One region of the Streptomyces sirii genome, then DNA from elsewhere that is predicted to be linked to it. Evidence: riboswitches for the same ligand, from Rfam matches in the RefSeq annotation. Region 1 holds a riboswitch; each other region holds the start of a gene.
What was found. A riboswitch is a leader RNA that binds a small molecule or an ion and turns the genes downstream of it on or off. The one in region 1 is predicted to bind cobalamin.
Positions count from the first base shown of each region.

Region 2: it holds a riboswitch for cobalamin, as region 1 does, so the genes downstream of both, WAB15_RS02060 (CoA-acylating methylmalonate-semialdehyde dehydrogenase) here and WAB15_RS13080 (prenyltransferase/squalene oxidase repeat-containing protein) in region 1, are expected to answer to the same signal.
Region 3: it holds a riboswitch for cobalamin, as region 1 does, so the genes downstream of both, WAB15_RS24195 (FecCD family ABC transporter permease) here and WAB15_RS13080 (prenyltransferase/squalene oxidase repeat-containing protein) in region 1, are expected to answer to the same signal.

Region 1 covers NZ_CP147982.1:2,902,122-2,912,585, forward strand. Annotated here, with positions in the region: gene WAB15_RS13060 (TetR family transcriptional regulator) at 1-318, shown strand, start outside; gene WAB15_RS13065 (ferredoxin) at 454-687, opposite strand; gene WAB15_RS13070 (aldehyde dehydrogenase) at 687-2,159, opposite strand; gene WAB15_RS13075 (MBL fold metallo-hydrolase) at 2,477-3,520, shown strand; cobalamin riboswitch at 3,617-3,759, shown strand; gene WAB15_RS13080 (prenyltransferase/squalene oxidase repeat-containing protein) at 3,927-5,243, shown strand; gene WAB15_RS13085 (SCO2322 family protein) at 5,270-5,959, shown strand; gene WAB15_RS13090 (energy-coupling factor transporter transmembrane component T) at 5,956-7,332, shown strand; gene WAB15_RS13095 (ABC transporter ATP-binding protein) at 7,329-9,032, shown strand; gene WAB15_RS13100 (ECF transporter S component) at 9,029-9,958, shown strand; gene WAB15_RS13105 (alpha/beta hydrolase) at 10,021-10,464, opposite strand, start outside.
Region 2 covers NZ_CP147982.1:434,323-444,786, reverse strand. Annotated here, with positions in the region: gene WAB15_RS02105 (VOC family protein) at 1-447, opposite strand, end outside; gene WAB15_RS02100 (hypothetical protein) at 748-1,047, opposite strand; gene WAB15_RS02095 (hypothetical protein) at 1,055-1,459, shown strand; gene WAB15_RS02090 (lipase family protein) at 1,790-3,010, opposite strand; gene WAB15_RS02085 (MerR family transcriptional regulator) at 3,292-4,203, opposite strand; gene WAB15_RS02080 (peptidase inhibitor family I36 protein) at 4,336-4,716, shown strand; gene WAB15_RS02075 (hypothetical protein) at 4,842-5,711, shown strand; gene WAB15_RS02070 (inositol monophosphatase family protein) at 6,033-6,833, shown strand; gene WAB15_RS02065 (hypothetical protein) at 7,102-8,376, shown strand; cobalamin riboswitch at 8,443-8,624, shown strand; gene WAB15_RS02060 (CoA-acylating methylmalonate-semialdehyde dehydrogenase) at 8,871-10,394, shown strand; gene WAB15_RS02055 (acyl-CoA dehydrogenase family protein) at 10,401-10,464, shown strand, end outside.
Region 3 covers NZ_CP147982.1:5,336,833-5,347,296, forward strand. Annotated here, with positions in the region: gene WAB15_RS24160 (asparaginase) at 1-26, opposite strand, end outside; gene WAB15_RS24165 (ABC transporter substrate-binding protein) at 82-867, opposite strand; gene dtd (D-aminoacyl-tRNA deacylase) at 1,043-1,468, shown strand; gene WAB15_RS24175 (YgfZ/GcvT domain-containing protein) at 1,581-2,564, opposite strand; gene WAB15_RS24180 (Fur family transcriptional regulator) at 2,596-3,033, opposite strand; gene WAB15_RS24185 (ABC transporter substrate-binding protein) at 3,080-4,099, opposite strand; gene WAB15_RS24190 (ABC transporter ATP-binding protein) at 4,108-4,917, opposite strand; gene WAB15_RS24195 (FecCD family ABC transporter permease) at 4,917-5,960, opposite strand; cobalamin riboswitch at 6,084-6,214, opposite strand; gene WAB15_RS24200 (FABP family protein) at 6,207-6,794, opposite strand; gene WAB15_RS24205 (DsrE family protein) at 7,135-7,500, shown strand; gene WAB15_RS24210 (hypothetical protein) at 7,617-7,847, opposite strand; gene WAB15_RS24215 (DUF1416 domain-containing protein) at 8,059-8,346, opposite strand; gene WAB15_RS24220 (sulfurtransferase) at 8,389-9,234, opposite strand; gene WAB15_RS24225 (putative leader peptide) at 9,449-9,556, opposite strand; gene WAB15_RS24230 (DUF2993 domain-containing protein) at 9,783-10,464, opposite strand, start outside.

The DNA.
Region 1 (10,464 bases):
ATGCGGGCGTTCCGCGCGCTGCAGCGCGAACCGCACCTCGCGGATGCGATGGTGCGCGCGCTGACCTTCGCCGACCGGTCGGTGAGCCCGGAGGTGGACACCGTCTCCCGGCTGACGACGGCGATCATCCTGGACGCGATGGGGCTGGACGCCCCGCCCACTCCGGAGCAGCTCTCCGCGGTACGGGTCATCGAGCACACCTGGCACTCGGCACTGATCACCTGGCTGTCGGGCCGGGCCTCGATCGCCCAGGTGAAGATAGACATCGAGACGGTCTGCCGCCTGATCGACCTGACGGCACCGGAGGGGGCGCGGTAGGGGCGTGCCGGGTCGGTCGAGGTTCGCCCCGCGGTCCGCGCGGGTAGTTGGCCCGTAGGGGGCCCATCGAACCCCTACGGGATCGCCGCCCCCACCCCCTAAGGCCCCCAAGCCCCTCGCCCCACCCCGAGCCGCTCACTCCTCCGGCGGGAAGACCGCCTCGCCGCTACCGGCGACGGTGATGATGATCGCCTCCACGGGGCACCCCTCGGCCGCCGCCAGCACACTCTCGGCGGCCTCCGCCTCCGGCGCGACGGGGTGCGCTTGACGGGCCGTGTCCAGCCGGAAGCCGTCCGGTGCCGCGCCGACGCACATCCCCGACCCGATGCAGACGCTCCGGTCCACCTCCACCTGCCAGCGGTCCCCCATCAGGCACCCGCCGGCAGGTGGATCATCTTGTGCTCCAGGTACTCGCCGAAGCCCTCGGGGCCGAACTCCCGCCCGATACCGGAGTTCTTGTAGCCGCCGAACGGGCCGAGCATGTCGATGCTGAAGGTGTTCACCGAGTACGTACCGGTGCGCACCTGCCGCGCGATGTCGATGCCGCGGTCGACGTCGGAGGTCCACACCGAGCCGGACAGCCCGTAGTCGGAGTCGTTGGCGATCCGCACCGCCGCCGCCTCGTCGTCGTACGGCAGCAGGCAGATCACCGGGCCGAAGATCTCCTCGCGGGCGATCCGCATCGAGTTGGCGACCTCGCCGAAGAGGGTCGGCTCGACGTACCAGCCCGTGTCCCGCCCCTTCGGCCGGCCGCCGCCGGTCAGGACCTTGGCGCCTTCCTGCTGGCCGAGCGCGATGTAGTCCAGCGAGCGCTGCTGCTGGCGGCGGGCGACCAGCGGGCCCACTTCCGTGGCCGGATCCAGCGGGTCGCCTACGGTGAGCGCGGAGGCGGCCGCGGTGAACCGCTCGGCGATCTCGTCGTAGTGGCTGCGCGGCGCGAGGATCCGCGTCTGGGCCACACAGGCCTGGCCGTTGATCATCCAGGCGAACGGCACGATGCCGGCCACCGCCGCGTCCAGATCCGCGTCCGGCAGGATCACCGCCGCGGACTTGCCGCCCAGTTCCAGTGTGACGCGGCTGAGGTTGCGGGCCGCGACCTCCATGACCCGCCGGCCCGCCGCGACCGATCCGGTGAACGACACCTTGTCCACTCCCGGGTGCCCGACCAGGTACTCGCTCACCTCGCGGTCCGCCGGCAGGATCGACAGCACACCCTCCGGCAGTCCGGCCTCGGACGCGATCTCGGCGAGGAGGTACGCGTCCAACGGGGTCTCCGGTGACACCTTCAGCACGGCCGAGCAGCCGGCCAGCAGGGCGGGGGCGAGCTTGGCCGCGGCGGTGAACTGCGGGACGTTCCACGGCACCACGGCCGCGACCACCCCGACCGGCTCCCGCCGTACGCGGATCGGCCCCAGCACGCCGGCCCGCCGCTCCTCGAACGGAGCGCCGCCGTCCGCGCCCTCGAAGGTGCGGGCCACCGTGAGCGCCGAGTCCCAGGCCAGCACCGAGGCCAGCGACTGCACCATGACGCCGGAGGTGAACGGGGTGCCGTTCTCGGAGCTGATGACCCTGGCGATCTCCTCGCTGCGCGCGGCGAAGGCGTCCTTGATGCGGGTCACCACCGCGATCCGGTCCGCCAGCGGGGCGTTCGCCCACACCCCGGACTCGAAGGACGTACGGGCCGCGGCCACCGCACGGTCGACATCGGCCCGCGAGGCGTGCGGGACGCGGCCGATGACCTGTTCGGTGTGCGGTGAGACGACCTCGATCGTGTCCCGGCCGGCCGGATCGACCAGCTGTCCGCCTATGTAGAGCTTTCCGTGCTCGACGAGGTCGCTCATCGCTGCCGCCTCCTGCGGGTTGGCCGCCTGTCCGATGTGGGTGCGCACCGACGCGGACCGCGTGAGGGGCATGTGCTGCACCACCGCGCCGACTTGTGACGCCGTGTCAGTCGATCGCCTCGGTGCCGCTCGGTTCACCACGTCAGAAACTGATACCAGTTCTAGTTGGAGGAGTCCACGGCGCTGACCGAATCCCCACCACCATCCCAACCACCGCCCACCAAAGGCGACTTCAAGCGCCTTGAAACCAGTTCTAGTTATAGTGAGAGGGCAGGTGCGGGGTGACGGGGTGTATGCCACACCGAGAGGGGACCGGGATGACCACGCAGGTGATCGACCACCGGAGCGGGGTGTGGAGCATCGCCGTCCCCATCCCGGACAACCCGCTCGGCCACACCCTCGTCCACCTCCTGGAGACCGACCGCGGACCGGTGCTCATCGACACCGGCTGGGACGACCCGGACTCCTGGGACTCCCTCGTCGCGGGCGTCGCCGCCTGCGGCTTCGCCCTCACCGATCTCCACGGCGTCCTGATCACCCACCACCACCCCGACCACCACGGCCTCTCCGCCAAGGTGCGGCAGGCGTCCGGCGCCTGGATCGCGATGCACGCCGCGGACACCGCCGTGGTCCGCCGGACCCGCGAGGCCGAGCCGGGCGAGTGGCTCGACTACCTGATCGCCAAGCTCGCGGGCGCGGGCGCGCCGGACGATCATCTGGCACCGCTGCGGGAGGCGCGCACCAGCGGGCGCGGCCGGAGGCTGCCCGGCCGACGGGCCGCGCTACCGGACCGCGGGATCGAGCCCGGCGAACTGCTCGACCTGCCGGGACGCCGGGTGCGCGCCATCTGGACACCGGGGCACACACCGGGGCATGTGTGCCTGCACCTGGAGGAGGAGCATCCGGGTGGGCGGGCGCACGGCTTCGGCCGGCTCTTCTCCGGCGATCACCTCCTCCCCGGCATCACCCCGCACATCGGCCTGTACGGGGACCCGGACGACAGCACGGTCACCGACCCCCTGGGCGACTACCTCGCCTCCCTCGAACGCGTCGGCCGGCTCGCCCCCGCCGAGGTACTGCCCGCCCACCAGCACGCCTTCACCGACGCCGAGGGGCGCGTGCGCGAGCTCATCGCCCACCATGAAGAGCGGCTCTCCGGACTGAGAGCACTGCTCCGCGAACCCCGCACCCCCTGGCAGCTCGCCGTGGCCATGGAGTGGAACCGTCCGTGGGAACAGATCCCGTACGGCTCCCGGAACATCGCCGTCTCGGAGGCCGAGGCACATCTGCGCCGCCTGGTGAAGCAGGGGGGCGTGGAGCGGGTACCGGGCTCCGATCCGGCGACGTACCGGGCGGTGTGAAGCGCGAGGGAGGTGTGACGCACCTCGCCGCCTTCGGCCTTCCCCGGCTCGTACGTGCGGGCGAGCCCCGTCCGGGCGCCGGTTAAGGTGTGCGGGACAACTTCATCCGTACCCGATCGGGGGAAGCCGGTGGAAATCCGGCGCTGACCCGCAACCGTGAGGACGGCCGTCGGCCCGCGCAGTGCGCGGCGCTGGTGGCCGTACGAGCCGGAGCACCCGTTGGGGCACGACCAAGGCTCCCGCCACCGGAACCGCCGCCCGCGCGGACGGTCCGGCGCGCGGCACCGTCGAGGTATACGGAGCTGAGCCCGGTGCCACCGCGCCCGATCGCAGGATCGGCGTTCGGCGGTCGTCCGAGCGCGGCTGCGTTCCACCGCCGCGACCCGACCCGAGAGGCACCGACCCGATGGCCCCCATGGCTTCCATGGCTCCCCAGGCCCCTTCGACGCACCCCGTCGCCTTCCTGGCACGCCGCGCCGCCCTGGCGCTGGCGGCCGTGGCGGTGCTGGGCACGGCCACCGCCCCCGCCGCGTTCGCGGAGCCCGCGGCCGCCCCGCCGGCGTCCCCCGAGAAGCTGCCCGACGGGCTGTACGGCACCAAGGACCCGCAGTACGACGGTGTCTGGCGGCAGTCGCTCGCGCTGCTGGCGCAGGACACCGTCGGCGTACGGCCGGCGGCGTCGGCCGTGGACTGGCTGGTCGGGCAGCAGTGCGCCGACGGCTCGTTCACCGCCTTCCGCGCCGAGCCGAAGCAGCCCTGTGACGCGAAGACCATGCGGGACACCAACCAGACGGCCGCCGCGGTGCAGGCGCTGGCCGCGCTCGGCGGGCACGGTGAGACCGTGAAGAAGGCCGTGAGCTGGCTGAAGACGGTGCAGAACGACGACGGCGGCTGGAGCTCGATGGCCGGCTCGGCCAGCGACGCCAACTCCACCTCCGTCGTCATCGGCGCGCTCACGGCGGCCGGCGAGAAGCCGGAGTCGGTCACGTCGAAGAAGGGCGGCAAGACCCCCTACGACGCACTGCTCACCTTCCAGCTGGGCTGCGCGGTGAAGGAGGGCGAGCGCGGCGCGTTCACCTTCCAGCTCAAGGGTGCGGCGCCGAACGCGGACGCCACCGCGGCCGCCGCGACCGGTGCGCTGGGCAAGGGCTTTGTCGTCGCACCGGCCAAGAAGGGTGCGGACACCCCCGTCAAGCCTCTGACCTGCAAGGACGGCAAGCCGGCGAAGTCCAGTGATGCGGCGTCGGCCGCGGACGGCGGTGCCGCCTACCTCGTCGCCCAGCTCGACCGGAACGGACAGCATCTGCTCTCCGCGATGCCGGGCCAGGAGAAGCAGCCCGATGTCGGCAACACCGCGGACGCCGTGGTGGCGCTCGCGGCCGGGTCGCACGGGGCCGCGGCCCGGAAGCCGCTGAAGTGGCTGGAGAAGAACGCCGCGGGCTGGGCGAAGGAGAACGGCCCGGCCGCGTACGCCCAGCTGGTGCTCGCCGCGCACGCCACCGGCACCGACCCGCGCTCCTTCGGGGGCAGCGACCTGGTGGCCGCGCTGAACGCAACCGGGCCCAAGCCGGCCGGTATCGCCTCGCCGGCCGCCGAGGGCACCGAGGACCACAAGGACGGCGACAGCGGCGTCAACGTCTGGTGGGTCGTCGGGGTCGCGCTCGCCTTCGGCGCGGGCATCGGCTTCCTGCTGAGCGGCCGTAAGAAGAAGAACGAACTCTGATGCGGCCGAGGCAGCTGCCGCAGCCGATGCGGCGCACCCGGATCGCCGGCGCGCTGCTGCTGGCCGGCACGGTCACCGGGCTGGCCGCCGGGCCGGCCCACGCGCAGGAGTACCGCTACTGGTCCTTCTGGGACGGCGAGCGCGGCGGCTCCTGGGCCTACGCCACCCAGGGGCCGGCCACCGTGCGCCCGGCCGATGGCGCGGTCGAGGGCTTCCGCTTCACCGTCAGCGCCGACTCGGCCGCGGCCGGCAAGCCGCGTGCGGCCGCCGACTTCGACGCGATCTGCCGCGAGACGCCCGCCAAGGACGGCCGCAAGCGGATCGGCATCGTCATCGACTTCGGTACCGCGGCGGACGCTCCGGGTGGCGAGCGGCCGCCGCAGACGCGGACGGAGTGCGCCCAGGTGGCCGAGGACGCGTCGGCGGGCGAGGCGCTGGCCGCGGTTGCCCGGCAGCTGCGCTACGACCCCAATGCGCTGCTGTGCGCCATCGCCGGCTATCCGGAGACGGGGTGCGCGGACCAGGTGAGCGGATCGGGCGGGGCGAAGGAGTCCGCCGACCCGAAGAAGTCCGCCGACGGGCAGGGTGCGAACGGGGTGGAGGGGGCCGGCTCCGGGGCTGACGGCGGACCGTCCGCCGGGCTGCTCGGCGGTGTCGCGGCCGTCGTCGTTCTGGGCGCGGCGGCCGTGTGGCAGGCGCGCCGCCGGCGCGGATGAGCGCCCCGCAGGCGACCCGTACCACCGCGCTGCACGCCGGCGCCTGGTGGCTGTGGGCCCTCGGCCTGGCCACCGCGGCCTCCCGCACCGCCAACCCGCTGCTGCTGGGGCTGCTGGTGGGCGTGGCCGGCTATGTCGTCGCGGCGCGGCGCACGGACGCGCCCTGGGCCCGCTCCTACGGCGCGTTCGTCAAGCTCGGCCTGGTCGTGATCGCCGTTCGGCTGGCCTTCGCCTTCGTCCTCGGCTCCCCCATCCCCGGTACGCACACCCTCGTCACACTGCCCGAAGTGCCGCTGCCCGACTGGGCGAAGGGCGTCCGGATCGGCGGGCGGGTCACGGCGGAGGGCATGGTCTTCGCGCTCTACGACGGGCTGAAGCTGGCCACCCTCCTCATCTGCGTGGGCGCCGCCAACGCGCTGGCCAACCCGTCGCGGCTGCTGAAGTCCCTGCCCGGCGCGCTGTACGAGGCGGGGGTGGCGGTCGTCGTCGCCATGACGTTCGCGCCGAACCTGGTCGCCGACGTCCAGCGGCTGCGCGCCGCCCGACGGCTGCGCGGCCGCCCCGACCGCGGCTTCAAGGCACTGCTCCAGGTCGGCGTGCCGGTACTGGAAGGCGCGCTGGAGCGCTCGGTGGCCCTGGCCGCGGCCATGGACGCACGCGGCTACGGCCGCAGCGCCCAAGTACCTCGCGCCGTACGTCGCCTCACCTCCGCCCTCACCCTCGGCGGTCTGCTCGGCATCTGCGCCGGCACCTACGGCCTGCTCGGCGGCACCGGGGCCGGCTACGGTCTGCCGCTGCTCCTCGCCGGGCTGGCCGCCGCCCTCGCCGGCCTGTGGCTCGGCGGCCGCCGCTCCCTGCGCACCCGCTACCGCCCCGAACGCTGGGGCCCGCGGGCCTGGCTCGTCGCCGGCTCCGGCATCGCCGTAGCCACCCTGATGATCTGGGCGAACACCTACGCACCGGCTGCTCTCCACCCACCGGCCGTCCCTCTCACGACCCCCGTGCTTCCGCTCTGGCCGGCGGCATCCGTACTGCTGGGGCTGCTCCCCGCGGTGGTGGCCCCCATCCCGAGGCCGACGGAACGAGCGCGGCGCGGCGACGCCCGGCCGGAGCGCATGGGGGAGCGCGGCAGCCGAACCGGCCACGGGGAACGCTCGGGTAGGGGTACGGGTAGGGGTACGGGTCGGGGTCAGGGTACGGGTCGGGGTACTGACCGGACAGGCGATCGCGATACGGGCCGTACGGGCACGGGCCACGACGGCGGCAACCCTCGGCGTCTCCGCAGCCGCAGTCACGGCCTCGGCGAAGGCCACAGCCACAGCCACAGCCACCCCGACGATCCCCCTCCGTACACGAAGGAGCCGACCCAGTGATCCGGTTCGAGCAGGTCTCGGTCACCTACGGGGACGCCGCGGCACCCGCTGTCCAGGGCATCGACCTGACCGTCCCCGAAGGCGAACTGTGCCTCCTGGTCGGCCCGTCCGGCGTCGGCAAGTCCACCGTCCTGAACGCCGTCTGCGGACTGGTCCCCCACTTCACCGGCGGCACCCTGCACGGACGCGTCACCGTCGACGGCCGCGACACCCGCACCCACAAGCCACGCGAACTCACCGATGTCGTCGGCACCGTGGGCCAGGACCCGCTGGCGCACTTCGTCACCGACACCGTCGAGGACGAACTCGCCTACGGTATGGAATCCCTCGGGCTCGCCCCCGACGTGATGCGCCGCCGCGTCGAGGAAACCCTGGACCTGCTGGGCCTGGCCGACCTGCGCGACCGCGCCATCACCACCCTCTCTGGCGGCCAGATGCAACGGGTGGCGATCGGCTCGGTCCTCACCACCCACCCCAAGGTCCTGGTACTCGACGAGCCGACCTCGGCCCTCGACCCGGCCGCCGCCGAAGAGGTGCTCTCCGTACTCCAGCGCCTGGTCCACGACCTCGGTACGACCGTCCTGCTCGCCGAACATCGCCTGGAGCGCGTCGTCCAATACGCCGACCAGGTCATCCTCCTCCCGTCCCCCGGCGCCGCCCCCGTGATGGGAACGCCCGCCGACATCATGGCCATCTCCCCCGTCCACCCCCCGGTAGTCGCCCTCGGCCGCCTGGCTGACTGGTCGCCCCTGCCCCTCACCGTCCGCGACGCCCGCCGCAAGGCCACCACCCTCCGCGAACGCCTCACGGGCGTGACCCCACCGGCACCAGGGACAGGCTCGGGCTCCCCACGGTCCACCCTGTCCCCGGTCCCGGCCCCGGCCTCGCCCCCGGGCCCGGCGCCGGCCCCCGGAGCCACATCGCCAGGTGCCGGGACGAATGCCGTCGCGGCGGTTTCCGGGCTCGGTGTTCGCCGGGGCCAGATGGACGCGTTGTATCGGGTGGATCTGAACGTCCGGGCCGGCGAGACCGTTGCCCTGATGGGGCGCAACGGTGCGGGAAAGTCCACGCTCCTCGGCACCCTCGTCGGCATGCACCAGCCGTCCGCCGGTACGGTCCGCGTGGGCGGCGCCGCTCCTCACCGCACCAGCCCCCGCGCCCTTCTGCGGCACGTCGGGCTGGTTCCCCAGGAACCTCGCGACCTCCTCTACGCGGACACCGTCGCCGCCGAGTGCACCATGGCCGACCAGGACGCGGCCGCCCCCGCCGGCAGCTGCCGGGCCCTGGTGACCCGGCTGCTGCCCGATGTTCCGGACTCCGCCCACCCCCGTGATCTGTCCGAGGGCCAACGCCTCGCGCTCGCCCTCGCCGTCGTACTGACCGCTCGTCCTCCGCTGCTCCTCCTCGACGAGCCCACCCGCGGCCTGGACTACGCCGCCAAGGCCCGCCTGATCGAAGTCCTGCGCACCCTGACCACCGACGGCCACGCCATCATCCTGGCCACTCACGACGTGGAACTCGCCGCCGAGCTGGCACACCGCGTGGTGATCCTCGCGGACGGTGAGGTCGTCGCCGACGGTCCCACCGACGAGATCGTCGTCTCCTCTCCCTCCTTTGCTCCGCAGGTCGCCAAGGTGCTCGCTCCACTGCCCTGGCTGACCGTTCCTCAGGTGGCCCACGCCCTGGAGGCCACCGCATGACCTCGACGTCGCTCTCACAGCACCCTGACGGCAGCCGCCCCCGCTCCGGCGCCGACCCCGACCCCGACTCCCGCTCCGGTGCCGGCTCCGGCCTCCGCACGAGCCGTCAGGCCCGGGCAGTACGGCTCGGCCCCCGGTCCGTCGCCGCACTGATCCTTGTCTCAGCCATCGGCGTGATGGCTTTCGGATGGCCGCTGCTCGCCGATTCCGCCTCCGGCCTCGCCCATTCCAAGGACGCGCCCTGGCTGTTCGCCGCGCTGCTGCCGCTGCTGCTCGCCGTGGTCGTCGCGACCATCGCCGACACCGGCCTGGACTCCAAAGCCATCGCCATGCTCGGCGTACTGGCCGCGGCCGGAGCCGCGATGCGCCCGCTGGGCGCGGGGACGGCCGGAATCGAGCCGATGTTCTTTCTGATGGTGCTGTCGGGCCGGGTGCTCGGGCCCGGATTCGGCTTTGTGCTGGGCTCCGTGGCGATGTTCGCGTCGGCCCTGCTGACCGGCGGAGTCGGCCCATGGATGCCGTTCCAGATGCTGACGATGGGGTGGGTGTCGATGGGCGCCGGCCTGCTGCCGGGGCCCGACCGGCTGCGCGGCCGCCGTGAGCTGGCCATGCTCGCCGCCTACGGCGCGGTCTCCGCGGTCCTCTACGGCCTCATCATGAACCTCCAGGGGTGGCCCTATATCGCCGGCATGGCTTCGGGGGTCTCGTTCGTCCCGGGCGATCCGCTCGCGGAGAACCTCGCCCGCTATATCGCCTACTGCCTTGCCACCTCCCTCGGCTGGGACCTGCCCCGCGCCCTGGTCACCGTGATCCTCACCTTCACCTTGGGCGGCACGGTCCTCAAAGCTCTGCGCCGCGCCACCCGCCGGGCCGCCTTCGACGTCCCCGTCGCCTTCACCCCTGATCCACCCCGAGGGGCCGCCTGACCTGTATGACCGTGCCCCGCTTCGCGGGCTGCCCGGGAGCCGTGCGGAATGCGGAACCGGGCTCAGCGGGAGACGGGCAAAGAGCGGGCTATCGACGGCTCCGAGCGCTGGAACGAGGTGTAGTGGTCGGCATCTGCGCCCTGGTCGACGACCGTGACCCGAGCGCCGTGCCGCGCCAGTTCCCGCGCGCAGCTGCGGGTGTTGGCTATCGGTACGTCGCGATCGCCGGTGGCGGAGTAGAGGGTTATCCGGACGCCTCGGCCGGGCTGCCAGTCGCAGGTGCGGTCGTTGGTACGAAGGGCTTCCAGCAGGGCGCCGGACGGGTGCTGGAGTTTCTTGTACCAGGTGTCGGTCAGCAGGTCTTCGAGGCGGTCGGGCAGCTTGCCGGCGATGTCTTCGGCCGGGTGGTCACCGTCGAAGAGGTCCTCGACGCGGTCGGCGTAGGGGGCTCGGAACACCTCACTCGGATCGTTGTAGAGCGGGTGGAGGCGGTTCTGGGCGGTGAG
Region 2 (10,464 bases), 2.5 Mb from region 1:
CCAGAACCCGACCATGGCTCGTGGGTCGGCGCAGTCGACGACCACGGCGGCTATCGGCCCGGTGTCCCGGTAGAGCTCCCGGGGCTCCAGGACGCTGAACACGTTGCCTTCCGGGTCGGCCATCACCGTCCACGGTGCGTCGCCCCGGCCCACATCGGCGGGCGTCGCCCCGAGTTCCTTCAGACGTGCGACCAACTCCGTCTGATGGGCGTCGGAGGTGGTGGCGAGCTCGATGTGCACGCGGTACTTCACCGTCTCCGGGTCCGGGACGCGGACGAGATCGATGCAGACGGCGGATGGGTCCGGCCAGTCGAAGCCCACGGGTTCCAGGTTGGTGACGCCGGGCCCTTCGCTGGAAACACTCCAGCCGAGCGCCTCCGCCCAGAACCGGCCGAGCGCCGAGTCGTCCCGGGCCTTGAAGTTCAACTGAACAAGTTGCAGCGTCATGGCGCATACCCTAGGTGATCTCCCATCGGGCAGGCGTGCGAAATTCAGAGCGAAGCCAACCCGGACAGTGACTCCCCCCACCGCCTGACCTGGACATCTCACGTACGAAGCGGGGCACCTCCCCGAAAGCGCAGTCGTTGAGCACCGTGACCAGCTCCTGGAAGCCCTGCGCGCGGGACGACTACGACGCCATGTCGAGATGAGCACTCGATCAATTCACCGACGCGCGCAGGTGACTTGGGACATCAGCGCAGCCGACTCCGAAAACTGACCGCCGGGCCCTCAGCGCTTGGTCGGAGGTCAGGCGGTGGCGGGGTGGGCGATCAGCGTGCGGTGCTCGGCGTCGAGGGCGACTCCGGTGTACGCGTTGACGGCGACCGGGGCGGCGCCGGGGGAGGTGCTGCGGTCGGCGCCGGTCTTGGCGTCCAGGGTGACGGGGCCGTTGCTGTCGAGACCGATGACCTGCTGGCGGACGGAGTCCTTGCTGGTGACCGCGACGGCGGTGTCGCCGATGACGGCGGCCGCGGCGACCCAGGGGGACACACACGCGAAGCCTTCGCAGCCGTCCGCGTCCACGCGGGCCGAAGAGCCGTCGGCCACGCCGTCCGTGTCCGGTCGGACCGAGAAGCCGTCGGTCGAGCCGACCGGCGACCACCCCGCGCCCAGGACGAAGGAGGGCGCGATCCAGCGGTACGAGCGGTACCTCCACGCCCTGGGCCGTGAGGACATCGACACGGTCTGCGAAGTGGCCGGGCCCGCCGCGAAGAAGGCGCAGGACCAGGGGCTCGGCCCGTGCACGTCGACGTATACGGCCGTGTTCCAGATGGTCTCGCCCGCGCAGAAGAAGGCCCTGCAAACCGCCACGGTCGACCCGCACCGCATCGCCGTGCGCACGCCCGACAAGATCGAGATGCCGGTCGAAGCGGTCAGGGCCTCCGCCACCTTCTCCGAGAGCGACCTCGGCAGCTACACCCTGGAGTACCTCAAGAACGATTGGTACATCACCGACTGAACCCGACGCTCCGTACGTGGAGCCGCGATGGATGGCTCCGCGCGCAGGCATGAGGCATTCCCTTCGGGGGACTGGTCCTGGGGCGCGTACAGCCTGGCGGCGGAGGCGGTTGTGGCCTGCTGCCGGTCGTGGGTGGTGTAGGCGAAGTTGAGGACGGTGCGGCGCAGACCCGGGCGGCTCAGCGGGGTGACCCGGTGGGCGGTGGTGTCGCTGCGCAGCAGATACGCATCACCAGGGTGGTGGTGCGCTCGGCGCACGTCATGGCGAAGTCCCGGCGAACGGCACGGGCGCGTGCACCCTCGCTCGACCAGCCGTTGCCGGTGGCGCGCTTCAGTCGGTCTTCGCCGACCCGTCGAAGAACCTGACGATCAGGGGCAGGGCTTGCCGCACCGTTTCGTTGTGGTCGTAGTCGCCGACGTCGGTCAGCCGGCGTGCGGCGCCGTTCCTCGTCAACTGGTCGGCACAGTAGGTCGAGTGACTGAAGTCGACGTCCTTGTCGCCCCGGCCGTGGAAGATCTCCACCGGTACGTTCGGCTGCCAGTCGCACGTGTTGTCCATCGGGCGCAGCTTGTCCTTCAGGACACCGTCGGGCTTGCGGATCTTGTTCAGGAAGTCCTCGGTGAACAGGTCCTTGGAGGCCGCCGGGAGTTCGCTGACGATCTGCTCGGCGGTGTGATGGCCGTCGAAGAGGCCCTCCACCTTGCTGTCGTAGGGGGAGCGGAAGACGTCGCCGGGTGACGTGTAAAGGCCGTACATCTTGTTCCAGGCGGTGGCGAAGTAGGCGAGGTAGATGCCGGATTTGACGATCTTGTCGTCGGCCGCGTCGGCCTCGAAGGCCGAGAGGTTGTAGGGGCCGCTGACCGGGGCGAGTGCCCCCAGCCGGAAGTAGCGGTCGGCACCCTCCTGCTGAAGCGCCCGGCCTACCAGCATGGTCGCGGGGCCGCCCTGCGAGAACCCGCTGACCTCAACCTTCCGCTTCAGCTCCCGGCCGTTCCGGTGGGCGATGGTCCGGGCCGCGCGCAGGCCGTCCACCGAGGCCGCGACGGTGGCCCGAGGGTCACCGTAGGGGTGGAAGCCTTCGCCCGAGCCGAGGCCCACGTAGTCGGGCGCCGAAACGGCCCGCCCGGTCGAGGCGAACAGCAGCGCGGCGAGCCGGTCGTCCGACTTCGGATTCTCCGAGGCGACGTCCTTGCGGTAGACGGTGGTGCCGTGCAGCCAGGAGACGGTGGACAGGTGGCGCGCCCCGTTCTCGGGCAGGACGACGAGCTGGCTCGCGGTCGTGGGGGCACCCGCGCTGTCAGTGGTGCGGTAGGTGACCCGATAGGCGGTCACGCCGTAGCGGACCTGGGACGAGTCGATCTTTCCCCGGAGCTCCCCGGCCACTTCCTCCGCTGTGAGGTCGGCCGCTTGCTCGACGGAGACGACGGCCCCGCCTTGTACCCGCTCGCTGTGGGAGCCGGCCGCCGCCGAGGCTGGAGCCAGCAGGGCGGACACACTGCCGAGGACCGCCGTACCAGCCAGAATCCGGATTTTTGTTCGCCGTGAAGTCATGGATGGATCATGCCCGTCGGCCGCTCCGCTGGGACATGGAGCGACCCCCCGAGTCGCAAAGGGGGAAAACCCCCTCGGGGCCCGTAGGGGATGCTGGAGGTCCCATCCTCTACGGGACAGGTCGGATGCCGAACGGTGCGGGGGAGTAGACCCGTTCCTCAGGCTGATTCCCGATCTTCTGCCTGTGCTTGCCGGGTGAGCCCCAGGAATGCGGTCGGAGTGCGCAGCACCACGTATCGGAGTCGTGGTCGCACCCCTTGGGGCCCGTCGGTGGGGCGGCGTTATCGCGCTGGTGCCAGCGCGGCTTGTTGTCGCGAGGCGAGGGCTTCGACCAGCCGGCAATGCGTGATCCCCAGGTTGGGTCGCTGAGCGGCCGTGATCGTGGCGACGTGTTGCCAGTACTGGCGAAAGAGGGGGATGGTGCTGTGCAGCTGCGCACCGATGAAGGCGCGGAATCCGGGTGTGTCGTCCTCGCCACGGGAGCGGGCGCAGGCTCGGGAGAAGTGGTCCAGGGCCTCTCCGGGCTGGAGTGGCAGGCCGTCGGCGACCGTGTCGGCGGCGAGCTCGGAGGTGTCGAGGAGTTCTGAGTACAGCGAGGCCTTGTCGCGCACGTGGGGGCAGGCCCAGTAGACGGGGAAGTCCTGGTGCCTGGTGAGGGTGCGCAGTTCGGCGTAGGCCAGGACCACCTCCGCGGTGGGGTTCTCCGGAGGTTCCGGAACGGCCTGCGCGGTGATGGCCTCGGCAAGGCGCGCCGGCACGGAGGCGGGAATCGTCTGCCCCCATGCCGCTGCGAGCCGGTCTTGGGCTTCCGGCAGACGCTGAACCCGGGACAACACCTCCAGACGGTGGAGCCGCTCCTGTGCGGAACAGTTGTCCAGTGCCTCCAGGGTGGCCTGGCGCCAGTGGAGTTCGGTTAATCGGCTCCGCACCAGGCCCATCTCGTCGGCGATGAGGTCGCCGAGGCTGCGTTCGCCGGAAGCCAGCTGGGTGATGGTGGAGATCGGGGTGTCCAGCGCGCGCAGCCGCTGGACCAGGTGCAGTCGTTCCAGTGCCTCCGGCCGGTAGCGGCGGTGGCCCCCAGCGCTTCGCTCAGCGACGGGCAACAGGCCGACGTCGGAGTAGTACCGGACCGTCTTCACCGGCAGCCCGGTGCGGGCCGCCAGCTGTCCAATGGTCCATGTGATCTCGCTCACAGCTACTTGAACCTCCAGCGCACGGGAGCTCTTAGCGTACGAAGTGCCGGTCGAGCACGAGTCACCACGACCGGCCGACACATCACCAGTCTCACGTGCCTCACCTGAGAACTGACCAGAGGGGAACACGCCATGCGTATCCGTCACATCGTCGCCGCGGGTGCCGCCGCGACCGCACTCTCGCTCGGTGCCGCGCTGCCGGCCTTCGCCGACGGTCGCGCCTCGGTCGCCGCCGACCAGGCCGCCGCCGCGAAGCGGAAGGTCCAGGTCTACCAGGACGCCGAGTACAAGAACAGGAACACGACCTTCACCGAGAACATGCGAAACCTGAAGAAGGACGGCTGGAACGACACCATCAGCTCCGCCAGGAACAAGGGCAACCGCACGGTCACCTTCTACCAGCACAAGAACTACGAGGGTGCCCGCTTCTCCCTGGCACCGGGCGAGAAGGAGCCCCACTTCGGCGACCACCCCCACATGAGCGACGCGACGAGCTCCGTCAAGTTCCGCTGACAGCGGGTCCCGTCAGTACGAACTGCTGACGGGCGGGGTGCGGCTACGGGGGGCCGCACCCCGCCCCTTGTCTCCCACCGCACCCCGCTCAACTCGCACCGCGCATCGCACGACGAGAGGCAACCATGTCGCCCTCCCGCGCCCGGGCCACCACCGCGCTCGCACTGCTGCTCCTGGCCACCACCGCCTGCACCGCCGCGGAGCACGAGTCCACGCCCGTCTCGCACCCCCCGCCTGTGTCCCGGCAGGCCGAGCGGCTCCGGCTGCCACTGGACGCCTATGCATCGACCGTGGCCGAGACCCACGTCGTGGAAGACGCACAGGACATCCTCATGCGCCGGTGCATGAACGACCTGGACATGGAGTGGAAAACCCTGCCCCGGGTGGACGCCCAGGACACCGAGCCGCCCAACCTCCGACGATACGGAGCCGACGAGTCGGAAGTCGTCCGCTACGGATACCACCCGCACCCCGACCCGCCGTCGGTGGTACGGCGCAACCGGGCCTGGGACGAGCGCGAAGCTCTCCCCGCCGAGGTGCAGCGCGCGGCCTACGGGACCTCCGGCAAGGGCGGCTGCCTCAAGACAGCCCGGCATCAACTCGTCGGCGACACCGCTCCACCCGACTACCACGCCTTCAACCAGCTGACCGGGAACGCTTTGGAAACCTCCCGGCGGGCCCCCGAAGTACGCGACGTCCTGCGCATATGGCACGCATGCATGGCGAAGGCGGGCTTCGACTACCCGGACCCCTTTGCCGCCGCCGGCAGCGAGCGCTGGGAGACGGCCGCGCCCACAGCGACCGAACGCGCCACCGCCCGCAGAGACGTGGCCTGCCAGAAGTCGGCGAAGCTGGTGACCGTATGGGCAGCGGCCGAGACTCGCATCCAACACCGCCTGATCCGGCAGAACACCAACCGCCTGCACGAGGCGAAGGCCCGCAAGGACCGCTGGCTGGCAGCCGCCCGCCGCGTCCTGAAACGTGAGGGCGGCTGAGGCAGGGGGCCAAGTCCCGTCTGCGGCATCCCGCCGCCCGCGGGCTACACAACATCGCCGCTGCACTCACGCTAGGAGCGAGGCAGGGACGGCGGCCGACCAGTAGGCCATGACGCTGAGCGCCAGTGCCAGTTGTTCAGTCGGAACGTGCCGGAGTAGATGGCTGTCGGCACGATGCTGCGCGCAGCCGCGCGGGCGCTGTCGGGGTTGGGGCAGGCAGAAGCCGTCAAACTCGGTACCTACCGCATGAAGTGGTCTACCTAGTGCTCTGACCGGGAAGGTTCGGCGGGTCGGTGGCTTCGCTTCGATAGCCTGCACGGTGTGATCGACTCATACGCGAGTTCCGACGATGCTGAAGTCGCGATAGCCGGGGCGCTTGCCGGCGCGGACGTGGTCCGCAATATGTACGGCCAGCGGCTCACTCGCATCGATAAAGGCCTCGGGGACTTTGCCACCGCCGCCGATGTGGAGGCTGAGGAGATGATCCTCGACGTCATCCGTGCCGCACGGCCCGATGACGCGGTGCTCGGCGAGGAAGGCGGGCAACAGGGCGCCGCCGACGCTGTGCGCCAGTGGCTGGTGGACCCCCTGTGCGGCACGCTGAACTACGCCGTCGGCAACATGCTGGTGGCCGTCAACGTGGCGCTGCGCGATGGGGCGGCAGCGGTGGCCGACCCGTTCAGCGGCGAGGTTTTCTTCACCGACGGGGAGACTGCCTGGGTGCGGTATGACGGGGCCGACGACGCGCTACTGACGCCCACGTCCGCCACCCGATTGGTGGACGTCAACCTGGATCCGCCGTTCGCCAGTGCGCCCGGATTCCGGGCCGTGGACCTGCTGGCCCACCCTGAGTTCATAGAGCGTTTCAGGCCGCGGGTCGTGTCCACGACCCTGGCGCTGGCCTGGGTCGCTGCCGGCAAGCGCGCCGCGTATGTCACCGATGGCGGCGACCTCTCCAAGAGCGTGCACTTCGCCGCTGGCATCGCTTTGTGTCGGGCTGCCGGCTGCGTGGTCACCGGGATCGACGGCGCCCCGATGGGTGAGGCAGGCCGCGGGCTTGTGGTCGCCGCCGACGACGAGACCCACCGGCTGCTGATGTCGATGATCCGCAGCCGAAGCTAGTGCTGTGACCGCACGGGTTTCGCCAGGCTGCGGCGTGGCCTCTGTGAACGGGCGAATCGGCGCCTCAGCCGGATCGTGATCGTTCCGCGGCAACCGATCGGCGTGCGGTCCGGTCTGGTCATGCATGAAGGATTTAAGAGGGGGCCTGCGGCGGCGACGCGCAGTCGCGTCCGGAACAGCCGCCCTGCTGGTCGCACTTGGCGGGGCAGTGGCTTCCTGCGCCGAGAAGCCGGTCCGCAGCTCGGAGAAGCAGTCCGGACCGGCGGCGGTGAAGCACTCCATGCGGCCGGAAGTGAAGTTCCGGTACGCGATGAACACGTACTATCTTCCGCGGTTCACAGCGTCGGACTCGGATGACCGGCCCACCGAGTATCCGGTTCGCCTGGCGGCGAACAAACCGGCCCCGGGCGGAGCCCCGCTGATCGTCAAGAACGTCAAGGTGACCTTCGACCTGTCCGCGCTGAAGGGCATTGCAACGATCGACTGGGTGAACAAGGGGTACGGATGCAAGCGCTCGGGTGACTCCATGACCTGTGCTCCGGGGGACATCAATCAGGGCGAGGGCGCGGAATTCACACCGTTCGCCGTGAAGGTGCAACCGGGAGCGGAGAAGGGGCCGGCAGGTCCCCTGAAAATCACCGTGACCAGCGCCAACGCTCCCACCGTCCGCCACACCACCCAGCTGGTCGTCGGCGCTCCCGTGCTGACCGCACGCCAGGACAAGATGCTGACCGAGGTGAAACCGGATTCCGAGCTGACGCTGACGCCTGCCTTCGGCAACAAGGGAGACACCGATGTCGACGACGAGCTCGTCATCGTGGTGAAAACGGAGAAGGCAACGCTGCGCGATCGGTACGGCAACTGCCGTTACGACAAGGCCACCTCGCCGACCAAAGCAGTGTGCAAGTTCTCCGGCCCGTTGCCGGCCGGAAAGGCGTACGAAGCCGATGGGCCGATCACGGCCCTGGTCGGCAAGTCAGCGAGACACGGACAGATCTCCTACTCCGTGTACCGGGCCCACGACGTGCTGTCCACCGCCGAAATGCTGCCCGGCTCGGCCCCGCGGGGGACCGGCGCGCCGCTCGGGCTCCGCCCCGTAGACGGCAGCGGCAGCGAATTCACCGATTCCGCCCACTGGAAAGCGGAAATGGCCAGCGACGTGCTGGAGTTCTCCACTACCGAAGTGCACGACCCGGAGGCCTCCGAGGTCACTATCAAGGGCAAGGTGGGCCAGGTGGTCAGCGTCGATGTGCTGAGCGCGGATGGCTACCAGGGCGCCACGCGGCTGACCCTGCCCGAGGGCGTCAGCCTGGAGGGACATCGCGAGGGGGAACCGAGCGAACTCACATTCTGCGGGTACGGCGAGGACAAGAACGGGCCGGTGGAGTGCCCCGCACCCGGGATGACCATGCCGGTGCTGCGGGTTCGCATCGACAAGCGGGTCGAGGGCGCCCAGGGCACGATCTCCGTGGTGGCATCCGACCCGAAGGACCCGGACCAGGAGAACAACACCGCGCCGATCAACGTGGAGTACCTCGACTGACCACCGTGCGCGCCGTCGGCCCGGCGCACACGGGCCGGGCGGGGCTGGATTTACTAGGACGTCCAACTATATATTCGGGGGGAAGGCCCGCGGTGCAGGGAAGCCGGTGTGATTCCGGCACGGTCCCGCCACTGTGACCGGGGAGTACGCCGTCGAGCAGGACGCCACTGACGAGCACGATGTCGGGAAGGCGGGCGGCGCGCGCTGATCCGGGAGTCAGGATACCGGCCGCGGGATGTTCCGTGTTTTCCACGAGGATGGAGCAGACACGCATGGCACCGGTACGCATCCAGGACCCCAGAGGATTCGCCGGACGGGCATCAGGTTCCCGAGGACTTCTCCGTCGCGCGCTTCCCGACGTCTGACGGTTCATCCGCCGTACGCGATCTCGCGCAGCCCTGCACCGACGTGACCGCGCCGGTGTCACGGGCCGACGCGCCATCCCGGATCCCGTCCGGATCCGTCCGGATCCCACCTGACGAGAGCAGGCATTCATGGTCCGTGAAGACGACCGCGCCGCCGTGCGCGAGTTGACCCACTTCATCGGAGGCAAGCGCACCCCGGGCGCACCGGGGCGCTACGACGATGTGTACGACCCCAACACCGGTCGGGTGCAGGCGAGTGTGCCTCTTGCGAGCCGCGCCGAGACCGAGGCCGCCGTCGCCGACGCCGATCAGGCGCAGGGTGAGTGGGGCGAATGGAATCCGCAGCGCCGAGCCCGCGTGCTGCTCCGATTCCTCCAGCTCGTCGAGGAGGAACGGGACTCGCTGGCCCGTCTGCTCTCCTCCGAGCACGGCAAGACGATTGCCGATGCACACGGTGACATCCAACGCGGCCTGGAAGTGGTCGAGTTCGCCGCGGGCATTCCGCACCTGCTCAAAGGCGAGTTCACCGACAACGCCGGAACCGGCATCGATGTCCACTCCCTGCGCGCGCCGATCGGCGTGACCGCCGGAATCACCCCGTTCAACTTCCCCGCGATGATTCCCCTGTGGCAGGCCGCACCAGCCCTGGCCTGCGGCAACGCCTTCATTCTGAAGCCCTCTGAACGCGATCCGTCCGTGCCGATCCGGCTGGCCGAGTTGTTCCTGGAGGCGGGTCTGCCGCCCGGCGTCCTCAACGTCGTCAACGGTGGCAGGGAAGCCGTCGACACCCTCCTGGAAGACCCCCGCGTCGGCGCCCTCGGCTTCGTCGGCTCCACGTCCGTCGCCGCGCACATCTACGCCACCGCGGCGGCACACGGCAAGCGGGCCCAGTGCTTCGGCGGCGCCAAGAACCATCTGATCGTGATGCCGGACGCCGACCTCGACCAGGCCGTGGACGCCCTGATCGGGGCGGGCTACGGCTCGGCGGGCGAGCGCTGTATGGCCATCTCGGTCGCGGTTGCCGTCGGCGAGGAGACCGCCGACGCCCTGGTGGCACGTCTGAAGGAACGCATGGGGCGGCTGCGGATCGGCCGCAGCGACGACCCGGAGGCGGACTTCGGCCCGCTGGTCGGCAGGGACGCCGTCGACCGGGTGCGCGCGTACGTCGACCTCGGAGTCCAGGAGGGTGCCGAACTCGTCGTGGACGGACGGGATTTCGTCCTGCCCGGCCACGAAGGCGGCTTCTTCGCCGGCGCGTCCCTGTTCGACCGGGTCACCCCGGACATGCGGATCCATCAGGAGGAGATCTTCGGCCCGGTTCTGTCCGTCGTTCGTGCCCGCGACTACGAGGAGGCCCTGCGCCTGCCCAGCGAGCACGCCTACGGCAACGGCGTCGCGATCTTCACTCGCGACGGCGACACCGCCCGTGACTTCACCCGGCGGGTGAACACCGGCATGGTCGGCGTCAACGTGCCCATCCCGGTGCCGGTCGCCTACCACACCTTCGGCGGCTGGAAGCGGTCCGGATTCGGCGATCTGAACCAGCACGGCCCGGACGCGATCCGCTTCTACACCCGTACGAAGACCGTCACTTCACGGTGGCCGGCGGGCCGGCGTGAGGGCGCGAGCTTCACGATTCCCACGATGGGGTGACCGACGATGACCAGCACCCTGCTCACCGAGGACCAGCAGGCCCTCGTCGAGACCACCCTGGACTTCGCCC
Region 3 (10,464 bases), 2.4 Mb from region 1:
ATCGGGGTGGGCGAGGACGAGGTCATCGGCGGCCTTCCGGGGTGGCGGAGTGACCTTCTGGCCCGGAGGCTTGTGGCCCGTTCAGGACAGCAGGTCGTCTACTTGTGCTTCGCCTTCACGGTACCTGCGGGCGATTTCCGCGCTGCACTCGTCGGTGGTCCGCTGCAGGGACTGACGGCGCTGCGAGACCTGCCGCTCGTGGCGGATCAGCCGGCCCATCGCGTCGTGCAGTTCCTGGTCCGTACGCGCGGTGAGATCGGACAGTTCCACATCGCCCAGCATCTCGTCGGCCAGCCTGCGGTACTCCTCGCTGTGCGGGGTGCCCAGCGTCACATGCCGCGCCGAGGAGCGGTGCCGGGACGGCAGGTCCGTCAGGATCTCCGGCAGCCGGTCGAGCAGCGGTGAGTGCTGCGCGGTACGGCGGGCGATCTCGGCCCGCAGGATGTCGATCCGCCCCTGCAGCAGCCGCCGCAGATAGCTCAGATCGGCCTCCTCCTGCTGCGAGTCGCGCCGCACCACCCGCAGCTCGGGCAGCCCCAGGCCGGAGAGGTCGGGAATGTCGGCCGGGCGGCAGTGGTCGCGCTGCTGCGGGGGGCGGGGGTGCTGCGCCTGGCCTGCCTGGAGCATGGGGCCGTCCTCGGTGCCGGCGGGCTCGACCCGAGCCGCTGCCGTGGTCGTAGTGGTGGTGGGTGCGGTGGTGGCCGGTGCGGTGGTGGTGCTCGTCGTGGAGGCGGCCGGCGGCGCCGGCGGGACCGGGACCGTGGGTCCGGGGTCTGGTGTGGGGGAGGCCGGTGGTGTCCGTCCGGTCGGTGTCGTACGGGCGGTTGGTACGGGCCCGGGTGTCTGTCCGGCGCCGAGAGTGCTCATGAATCGTTCCGTCCCCTCGTCCGGTGCCGCGTCCAGGGCATGTTGTCCATGAAACGCACCACGTGCACGCATCGTGCCACTCTGGGCGGTCCTTCTGCAGGGCCATGGCACCCGAACGGCCCCCGTAGTGGCACGGCTGTCCGAAGCGCTCCGCCTGCCCGGCATCATGGCGGGTATGCGAGCTGTGGTGCAGAGAGTTGACGGCGCACGCGTCGAGGTGGCGGGCGAGACGGTCGGGGAGATCGTGGGGGAGGGCCTGTGCGTGCTGGTGGGCGTGACCCACGACGACACCCCCCAGAAGGCGGCGCAGCTCGCCCGGAAGCTGTGGTCGGTGCGGATGCTGCAGGGCGAGAAGTCCTGCTCGGACACTTCGGCGCCGCTGCTGGTGATCAGCCAGTTCACTCTCTACGGTGACGCCCGCAAGGGCCGTCGCCCCACCTGGAACGCCGCGGCGCCGGGGCCGGTCGCCGAGCCGCTGGTCGACGAGGTCGTCGCCCAGCTGCGGGGGCTGGGCGCCCGGGTGGAGACCGGCCGCTTCGGTGCGCAGATGAAGGTGTCGCTGACGAACGACGGGCCGTTCACGGTGCTGGTGGAGGTCTAGGGCTCGTCCCCGTGGAGGTCCAGGCCTCGTCCCCTAGGGGGCGGCCGCTTCTTTCCCGGCTCGGCCTACGGGGGCTGCTCCCAGGAGCAGCCCCCGCCCTGTCCCAGGCCCCCTACGGCTCCACCACGACCTCCTGCGCCGCCGCCGTGGTCCCCGCCATCAGCTCGGCGTCGACCGGGACGTTCCGCTTGACCAGGGCCAGGGCGATCGGGCCCAGCTCGTGGTGGCGGGCCGAGGTCGTGAGGAAGCCGAGCTGGCGGCCCTCGGGGCCGTCCGCGGCCAGGCGTACGGGGGTGCCGTGCGGCGGCAGATGCACCTCGCTGCCGTCCAGGTGCAAGAAGACCAGCCGGCGCGGCGGCTTGCCCAGGTTGTGGACCCGGGCGACGGTCTCCTGGCCGCGGTAGCAGCCCTTCTGGAGGTGGACGGCGGTGCCGATCCAGCCCAGTTCGTGCGGGATGGTGCGGTGGTCGGTCTCCAGGCCCAGGCGCGGGCGGTGCGCCTCGACCCGCAGTGCCTCCAGCGCCAGCACGCCGACCGCCGGGCCGTCCGCGGCCGCGGCGAAGGACTCCAGGTGCTCGCGCGGCAGGAACAGGTCGCGGCCGTGCGCGGTCTCGCGTACGACGGCGTCCGCGGGCGTCTCGGTGATGGAGCCGGCCGGCAGATGCACCACGGCGATCTCGGCGGTGCGGTCGGCGACCTCGACCCGGTAGAAGAACTTCATGCTCTCCAGGTAGGCGATCAGCGCCTCCTGCCGGCCCGGCTCGGTGTGCAGCCAGGTCGTCCCGCCGTCGTCGACGAGGTACACGGCGTGCTCGATATGGCCGTGCGCGGAGAGGACCAGTGCCTCGGTGGCCTGGCCGGGCGGGAGTTCGCTGACGTGCTGGGTGAGCAGCAGATGCAGCCAGGTCAGCCGTTCGGGGCCGGTGACGGTGACCACGCCGCGGTGCGAGAGGTCCACGAGGCCGGAGCCGTCGGCGAGGGCACGCTGTTCGCGGAACAGGTCGCCGTAGTGCGCGGCGACGCCTTCGTCGGGCGCCTCGGCGGGGACGGCGCCGGGCAGCGACAGCAGGGGGCTGGCAGGTGATTGTCGCAGCATGGGGCCAGCCTACGACTCGCCGGCGACTGCCTCAGCCGTCGCCCTCCTCGGAAGCGGTGCGGCAGTTGGCGCAACGCCCGAAGATCGCGAAGTGCTTCATGTCCGTCTCGAAGTCGAACTGTTCGCGCAGCGTCGCGGTGAACGGCTCGGCCACCGACAGATCCGCCTCGATGACGTCCGTGCAGTCCCGGCACACCAGATGGATGTGGTGGTGGCGGTCGGCGAGGTGGTACGTCGGTGCCCCGTGCCCGAGGTGGGCGTGGCTGACCAGGCCGAGCTCCTCAAGGAGCTCCAGGGTCCGGTAGACGGTGGAGATGTTCACCCCGCCCGCCGTCTTGCGCACCTCGGTGAGGATGTCGTCCGGGGTGGCGTGCTCCAGTCTGTCCACAGCCTCCAGCACGAGCTGCCGCTGCGGGGTCAGGCGGTAGCCGCGCCTGCGGAGGTCGCTCTGCCAGTCGGTGGTCACCACACGGCCAGTCTAGGAGGCCGAGGGGCGGGTGCGTACGCCCGCCGCGTCAGCCGGTCGTCCGTACACCGCGCAGATAGCGGGCGAGCGCGCCGACCGCGGCCGGGTTGCGGGGGCTTTCGACCAGATCGGCGTAGTCCATGACGTAGATCCGGTCGTTCTTCACGGCCGAGACGTTCGCCAGCGGCGGGTAGGACTTCAAGAACGCCTTCTTCTGCGCGCCGGTGGGGGTGCCGTAGTCGTTGACGACGATGACGTCGGGGTCGCGGGCCACGACGGTCTCCCAGCCCACGGTCGTCCAGGAGTCCTTGAGGTCCTTCATCACATGGTCGCCGCCGGCCTTGGTGATGATGTCGTGCGGGCCGGCGTACCTGCCCGCGGTCAGCGGCTTGTCGCGGCCGTCGTCGTAGAGGAAGACGGAGGGGCGGCGGGCGGGCGCGGGTGCCTTGGCGGCGGCCTCGGCGACCTGCTGGCGGTACTTCTTCACCAGGGCGGCGGCCCGGTCCTCGACGTGGAAGATCTTCCCGAGGTTCTCCAGGTCGGCGTAGAGCGCCTCCAGGGGCGGCAGCACACCGCGGGAGCCGCCGGAGGCGCCGTTGCGGCAGGACTCGGTGAGCACATAGCTGCCGATGCCGAGCTTCTTCAGGGACGCCGGGGTGAGGTTGGTGTCCTCGCCGAAGCCGTAGTTCCAGCCCGCGAAGACCAGGTCGGCCCGGGCGTCCAGCGCGATCTCCTTGGTGATCGCCTTCTTGGACAGCCAGGGGACCTGGTCGTAGGCGTCCTTCCAGGCCACCGCGTCGATCCTGCCCCGGTAGGCGGGCATGACGTAGCCGGCCATGTGGTCCTGAAGGCCGAGCGCGAACATGATGTCGGCGATCCCGACGTCGTTGGTGACCACGCGCCGGGGCGCCTGGCGGTAGGTCGTGGGCACACCGCAGTTCTCGACGGTGACCGGGTAGTGGCCGTCGGCGGACCTGCCGGCGGCGCGGTCCGGGGCGACCTCGGCCCCGCAGCCGGTCAGGGCGAGGGCGAGGACGGCGAGCAGGGCGGCCGGGCGGTGGATGCGCATGGTGGTCCTCACGGGGTGGTCGGGGCGATGCGGTCGAAGAGCAGTTGCACGGCGCCGGATTCGGGGTGCGTGACGCGGTGCGCGCGGACGTGGAAGACCTCGGCGAGCAGCTCCTCGGTCAGTACGTCGTGCGGGGCGCCGGAGGCGACGATGCGGCCGCCGGCGACGACGTACAGCTCGTCGCAGTGGACGGCGGCCAGATTGAGGTCGTGCAGGGCGGCGAGCACGGTCACCCCGCCCTCGGCCCCGTCCCCGGGGCGCCCCCAGCCCCGTACGAGCGCGAGCACCTCCAACTGCTGTGCGATGTCGAGGTGGTTGGTGGGCTCGTCGAGCACCAGCACCCTGGGCCGCTGGGCCAGCGCGCGGGCGATCAGCACCCGCTGCTTCTCGCCGCCGGACAGGCTCGTAAAGCCGCGGTCGGCCAGGTGACCGGTGCCGGTGCGCGACAGCGCCGCCGCACAGATCTCCCGGTCGGCGGCGCCGGGGCGCCCGGAGCCGCCGCGCTGGTGCGGCAGCCGCCCCATCGCGACGACCTCGGCGGCGGTGAAGTCGAAGTCGGTGGCGGTCTCCTGGGGGAGCACGGCCAGGCGCCGGGCCTGCTCGCGGGCGGTCATGGCGGCCAGCTCGGCGCCGTCGAGCCGTACGGTGCCGGCGGACGGGCGCAGCGCGCGGTAGACGCAGCGCAGCAGGGTGGACTTGCCGCTGCCGTTGGGGCCGACCAGCCCGATGAACCGGCCGCTGCCCGCGCGCAGGGTGATGTCGGACAGGAGGCGGACGCCCGCCACGTCCACCGACACGTCCTCGATGTCGACCCGCATCAGGCACCGCCCGAGAAGCTGTAGCCGCGCCGCCGCATCAGCGCGATGAAGCAGGGCACGCCGATCACGGCGGTGATCACCCCGACCGGCAGTTCGACGGGTGCCAGCAGCACCCGGGACAGGGTGTCCACCCACACCAGCAGCACCGCCCCGAGCAGCGGAGCGACGGCCAGCACCCGGCGGTGGTCGGCACCGACCAGCATCCGGGCCACATGCGGCACCATCAGCCCGACGAAGCCGATCGCGCCGCTGACCGCGACCACCGCGCCGGTGACGGCGGCCGCGATCACGAACAGCTCGCGGCGCATCCGACCGGCGTCCACGCCCAGGGCGGCGGCCGTCTCGTCCCCCATGGCCAGCGCGTTCAGCCGGCCCGCGGTCAGCAGCAGACGGGCCAGCGCGGCGGCCACCGCGACCGCGGCGATCGGCAGCGAGCCCCAGCCGGCCCCGCTCAGGCTCCCCAGCAGCCACATCATCGCCGAGCGGGCCGCCTCGCCGCGGTCGGCGGTGAAGACCATCAAGGTGGTGAGGGCGGAGAAGCCGTAGTACATCGCGGTGCCGGTCAGCACCAGCCGCAGCGGGGTCAGCCCATGGGCGGTGCGGGCCGCCGCGTACACCAGGGCCATGGCCAGCAGCGCGGAGGCGAACGCCGACGCCGACAGCGCCCAGACGCCCAGTGCGCCCAGCGCCCCGAAGAGCAGGACGGCGTTGGCGCCGACGGCCGCGCCGGAGGAGATGCCGAGGACGAACGGGTCGGCGAGGGCGTTGCGGACCAGCGCCTGGACGGCGACGCCGACGCCGGCCAGCCCGGCGCCGACGACCGCGGCCAGCAGCGCCCGGGGGAAGCGCAGCTGCCACACGATGGTGTACGGGGCGACCTCGTCGGGCGCGAGGGTGCCGCCGGTCAGCCCGGCACCGAGGTAGCGCAGCACCTGCGCCCAGCTCACCCCGGCGGCGCCGAGGCCGACGCCGCACAGCAGGGAGCAGAGGAGGACGGCGCACAGCGCGGCCACCAGGGGGGTGGTTCGGGCGGGGGGTGCCAAGGGACCTGCGCCTTCGGCTCGGGCCGAGGGCGCAGGGAAGGGAGCGGCGGCCGGAGCGCCCCGGCTCACACCGGGAGGCGCCCGAAGGCAACGGCGGCGTCCCCTCGCAGTCCACGGCGAGTTGAAAGGATCGGGCGCCGCCGCGGGCGATCGGGCTTGCGGAAGGGGTCTTCCGCTTACCGTTGCGGGTCAGCGCCGGACTCTCACCGGACTTCCCCCGCGGGGCGCGTCACACGAAAGGGCCGGTCAGCCCTGGTACGGGGTGCCGTCCGGGTTGAAGAAGGCGACCCCGTCCGGCATGTCGTCGGGCAGGCTCTCGGCCCACTCCTTCAGACCGGCGACCTTCTTCAGGTGCGCCGACATGTACGGGCGCAGCGGCACGTCCGGGGTGGACTTCTCGCCGACCCACATCAGGTCGCCCTTGACGTAGCCGTAGAGCCGCTTGCCGCCGCTGTACGGGCCGGAGGCGGCGGTGCGGGCGACGGCGTCGGTGGCCAGGTCGATCTGCGGCTTCTTGTCGGCCAGCTCGCCGTACCAGACCTCCACCACGCCCTGGTCGCGGATCATGACGATCTCGACCTTGCGGTCCGCGTCGACGCGCCAGTAGCCGCTCTCGGTCTCCAGTGGGCGGACCTTGTTGCCCTCGCCGTCGAGCACCCAGCTGTGCGAGGTGTACTCCAGGAAGTCGCGGCCGTCGTGGGCGAAGACGACCTCCTGCCCGAAGTTGCACTTCTCGGTGCCGGGGAAGTCGGCGACGCCGGCGCCCTCCCAGCGGCCGAGGAGGAAGGCGAGCGGCACCAAGGCCGGGTTCAGGTCGGACGGGATCTCGATCATGACAGCTCAGGCGATCTATTGAGGGGGCAGTCGGCAGGGGTGCGCGAAGCGCTGCGGCGAAGGGCGGAGCTGGGCGGCGCGCAGGCCGCTCAGCGCTGGCCCTGGTACAGCTTCTTCCAGGTCAGACCGGCGAACGCGATCACGCCGACGCCGACCAGAACCAGCAGGGTGGTGAAGAATGCCTCAAGCACGAGCGCGCTCCTTGGACGGAGTGAGGGTGTAACGGACCGCCTGCGAGTCTAGTCGGCGCGGGGAACGGCGGCGCTGTGAGGTCGTCCCCCAAGCTCTAAAGGAGCAGAGGGCACCCGCATCGCGCCGGTGCCCGCTCTACTCTTGCCTTATGGCGAAGAAGCTCGTGATCAAGGTGACGGCGGGTGCGGACGCGCCCGAGCGCTGCTCGCAGGCGTTCACGGTGGCGGCGGTGGCGGTGGCCAGCGGCGTCGAGGTGTCGCTGTGGCTGACCGGGGAGTCGGTGTGGTTCGCGCTGCCGGGGCGGGCGGCCGAGTTCGAGCTGCCGCACGCCGCGCCGCTGCCGGAGCTGATCGACGGGATCCGCGCGGGCGGCGGGGCGATCACGGTGTGCACCCAGTGCGCGGCCCGGCGGAACATCGAGCAGAAGGACCTGATCGAGGGGGCGGGCATCGCCGGCTCCCAGCTCTTCGTCAGCGAGATCATGCCGGATGACGTGCAGGCGCTGGTGTACTGACCGTGGTCCCGACGGACGCGCACCGGGCGCTGGTGTACTGACCGTGGCCCCGACGGACGCGCACCGGGCGCTGGTGTACTGAGCGTGTCCGGCAGCCGGGCGCCGCGCCGGGCCGTCTACCGCGGATGCTTGTCGTCGCCCCGGTCGTCCAGCTCGCGCCACCAGCGGTCGGACTCGGGGTCGCCCGACTCGTCCCACCAGCGTTCGCCGGGCTCCCGGCGGTTGCCGATGATCGCCGCGATCGGCGGGATGACCATGGCGACCAGGCACATGCCCACCGCGGCCGGCACCGACCACAGCCGCACCACGCCCCACGCCAGCACGAAAAGCACCAGGCACACGCCCATCAGCACGAAGTAGCGGCGGTGGCGGCGCTCGGCGGGCGACCGGCGGCGGCTGTCCATAGCTCCACGGTAAGTCCGCGGCGAGGCGGAAAGAAGCCGCCGCGAAGGCCCGTTCCGTCCCCCCCGGGCACGCCGAAGGGCCGCACCCCCGCAAAGGCGTCCAAACCTCTGGGGTGCGGCCCTCCGGCCGTACGAAGGTGCCCGAAGGCCGCCGTCAGACGGCGATGGCGACCTCCGCCAGGCCGCCCTTCTGGGCGACGACGGTGCGGTCCGCGGTGCCGCCCGGGACCAGGGCGCGCAGCGTCCAGGTGCCCTCGGCGGCGTAGAAGCGGAACTGTCCGGTCGCGGAGGTCGGAACCTCGGCGGTGAACTCGCCGGTGCTGTCCAGGAGTCGGACGTAACCGGTGACGGGCTGGCCGTCGCGGGTCACGCTGCCCTGGATCGTGGTCTCACCGGGCTTGATGGTCGAGGCGTCCGGGCCGCCGGCCTGTGCTCCACACATAGCGGTACTTCCTTGAGGGGTTCGGGGGAGAAGCTGTCTTGCTTACTTGTTGGCGCCGAGCTCGATCGGGACGCCGACCAGGGAGCCGTACTCGGTCCAGGAGCCGTCGTAGTTCTTGACGTTGGTCTGGCCGAGCAGCTCGTGCAGCACGAACCAGGTCAGCGCGGAGCGCTCACCGATCCGGCAGTAGGCGATGGTGTCCTTGGCGAGGTCGACGGACTCCTCCTCGTAGAGGGCCTTGAGCTCGTCGTCCGACTTGAAGGTGCCGTCGTCGTTGGCGTTCTTCGACCACGGGATGTTGCGGGCGCTGGGCACGTGGCCGGGGCGCTGCGACTGCTCCTGCGGGAGGTGCGCGGGGGCCAGCAGCTTGCCGCTGAACTCGTCGGGGGACCGCACGTCGACCAGGTTGAGGTTGTCGATCGCGGCGACGACGTCGTCACGGAAGGCGCGGATGGCGGTGTCCTGGGCCTTGGCCTTGTACTCGGTCGCCGGGCGCTCGGGCACCTGCGCGCCGTCGACCAGGTCGCGCGAGTCCAGCTCCCACTTCTTGCGGCCGCCGTCGAGCAGCTTGACGCTGCCGTGGCCGTAGAGCTTGAAGTACCAGTACGCGTAGGAGGCGAACCAGTTGTTGTTGCCGCCGTAGAGGACGACCGTGTCGTCGTTGGCGATGCCCTTGGCGGACAGCAGCTTCTCGAAGCCCGCCTGGTCGACGAAGTCGCGGCGCACCGGGTCCTGGAGGTCCTTCTTCCAGTCGATGCGGACCGCGTTCTTGATGTGGTTCTTGTCGTAGGCCGAGGTGTCCTCGTCGACCTCGACGATCACGACCTTCGGGTCGTCGAGGTTGGCCTCGACCCAGTCGGCGTCTACGAGGACGTCGCTACGGCTCATGTTCTTCTCCTCCGGGGCAGTTGCGGGGGGCGGTTTGCAGAGTTGCACGCGGGTGCGCCCGTTTTGCGCCGATCTCTTCGGGACGGCCCGATTCATTCGAACGGGGGCGAAAGTGGCGCCGAGTGGGGAACTCGCGGGGGTTGCGGCCTTGAGGGGCCGGCCGGGCGAGGGGACACCCCCCGCTCCTGGAGGCCGGGGGAGGCGCTCAAGCCCGTCAGGCAGGGCGACAGAGCATGGCGGCGACGCGACACAGGTCCACTGCCCGCCGCTTCGTGAGTACCGCCTGTCCCCGATGACGGAGAGGGCTCAATGCGCTCTGCATGGCACCGATCGTAGGGACGCGAAGCCGGGCGTGTCACCGGTGTGTCAAATGTCGAGACGTGATTGTCCGCATTGCGGGATGCGGGGTGGTGCGGGGCGGGTCCGGGCGCCGCGCCGGGGGCCGTGCGCCGGTGGGGGGTCTGGCGTACGGACCGGGGTGTCTCAGGAATTGGACGGTGGTTCGGTCGACGAGCGGGCCGGTGGGGCGGCCCGCCGCGAACGCCCGGTCAGCCGGGGAGCTTGACGTCCGTCCCGGAGGCGGAGATCGAGATGCCGTCCGCCTGCGTGGTGACCTTGTCCAGCTTCAGGTTGCCGGGCAGCTGGTCGAGCTTCCACTCGTGGTCCGTCTGGGAACGCACCTTCGACTCGCAGCCCGGGAGCACCTTGCACATCGTGGGGACCTTGTCGGCCCGCAGCCGGACGGTGTTGCCGTCCACGGTGAGGGAACCGGTCACGTCCAGCGAGCTCAGCAGCGGGACGTTCGGCGAGATCTTGACCTGGCTGCGGCCGTCCTTCTGCCCGGCGTAGGAGATCTTGACGCCGCCGCCCGCCGCCTTGGTCAGGTCGGCGTAGCTGATCCGGGCCGTGCCGGTGGCCGAGGCGGCGCTCTGGATGGACATGTAGTCGCTGGTCAGCGCCACATCGTGGAACTGCGCGGAGAGCTTGTCGATCCGCAGGGTGCGCCCCTCGGCGCGGGCCTCGATGCCGCCGAGCTCGGCATCGACCTCGTCGATGCTGCGGCCGGCGACCTGGGTCAGGAACGGGAAGCCCTTGATGGAGACCACCGGGGTCCGGTCCAGCCCCTGGCTGCCGCGGATCTTCTCCGCGGCCTTGTCCTCGGCGAGATTGACCGCCAGCCGGTCGGCGCCCACGAAGAGACCGCCGAATATGACGACGATGATCAACAGC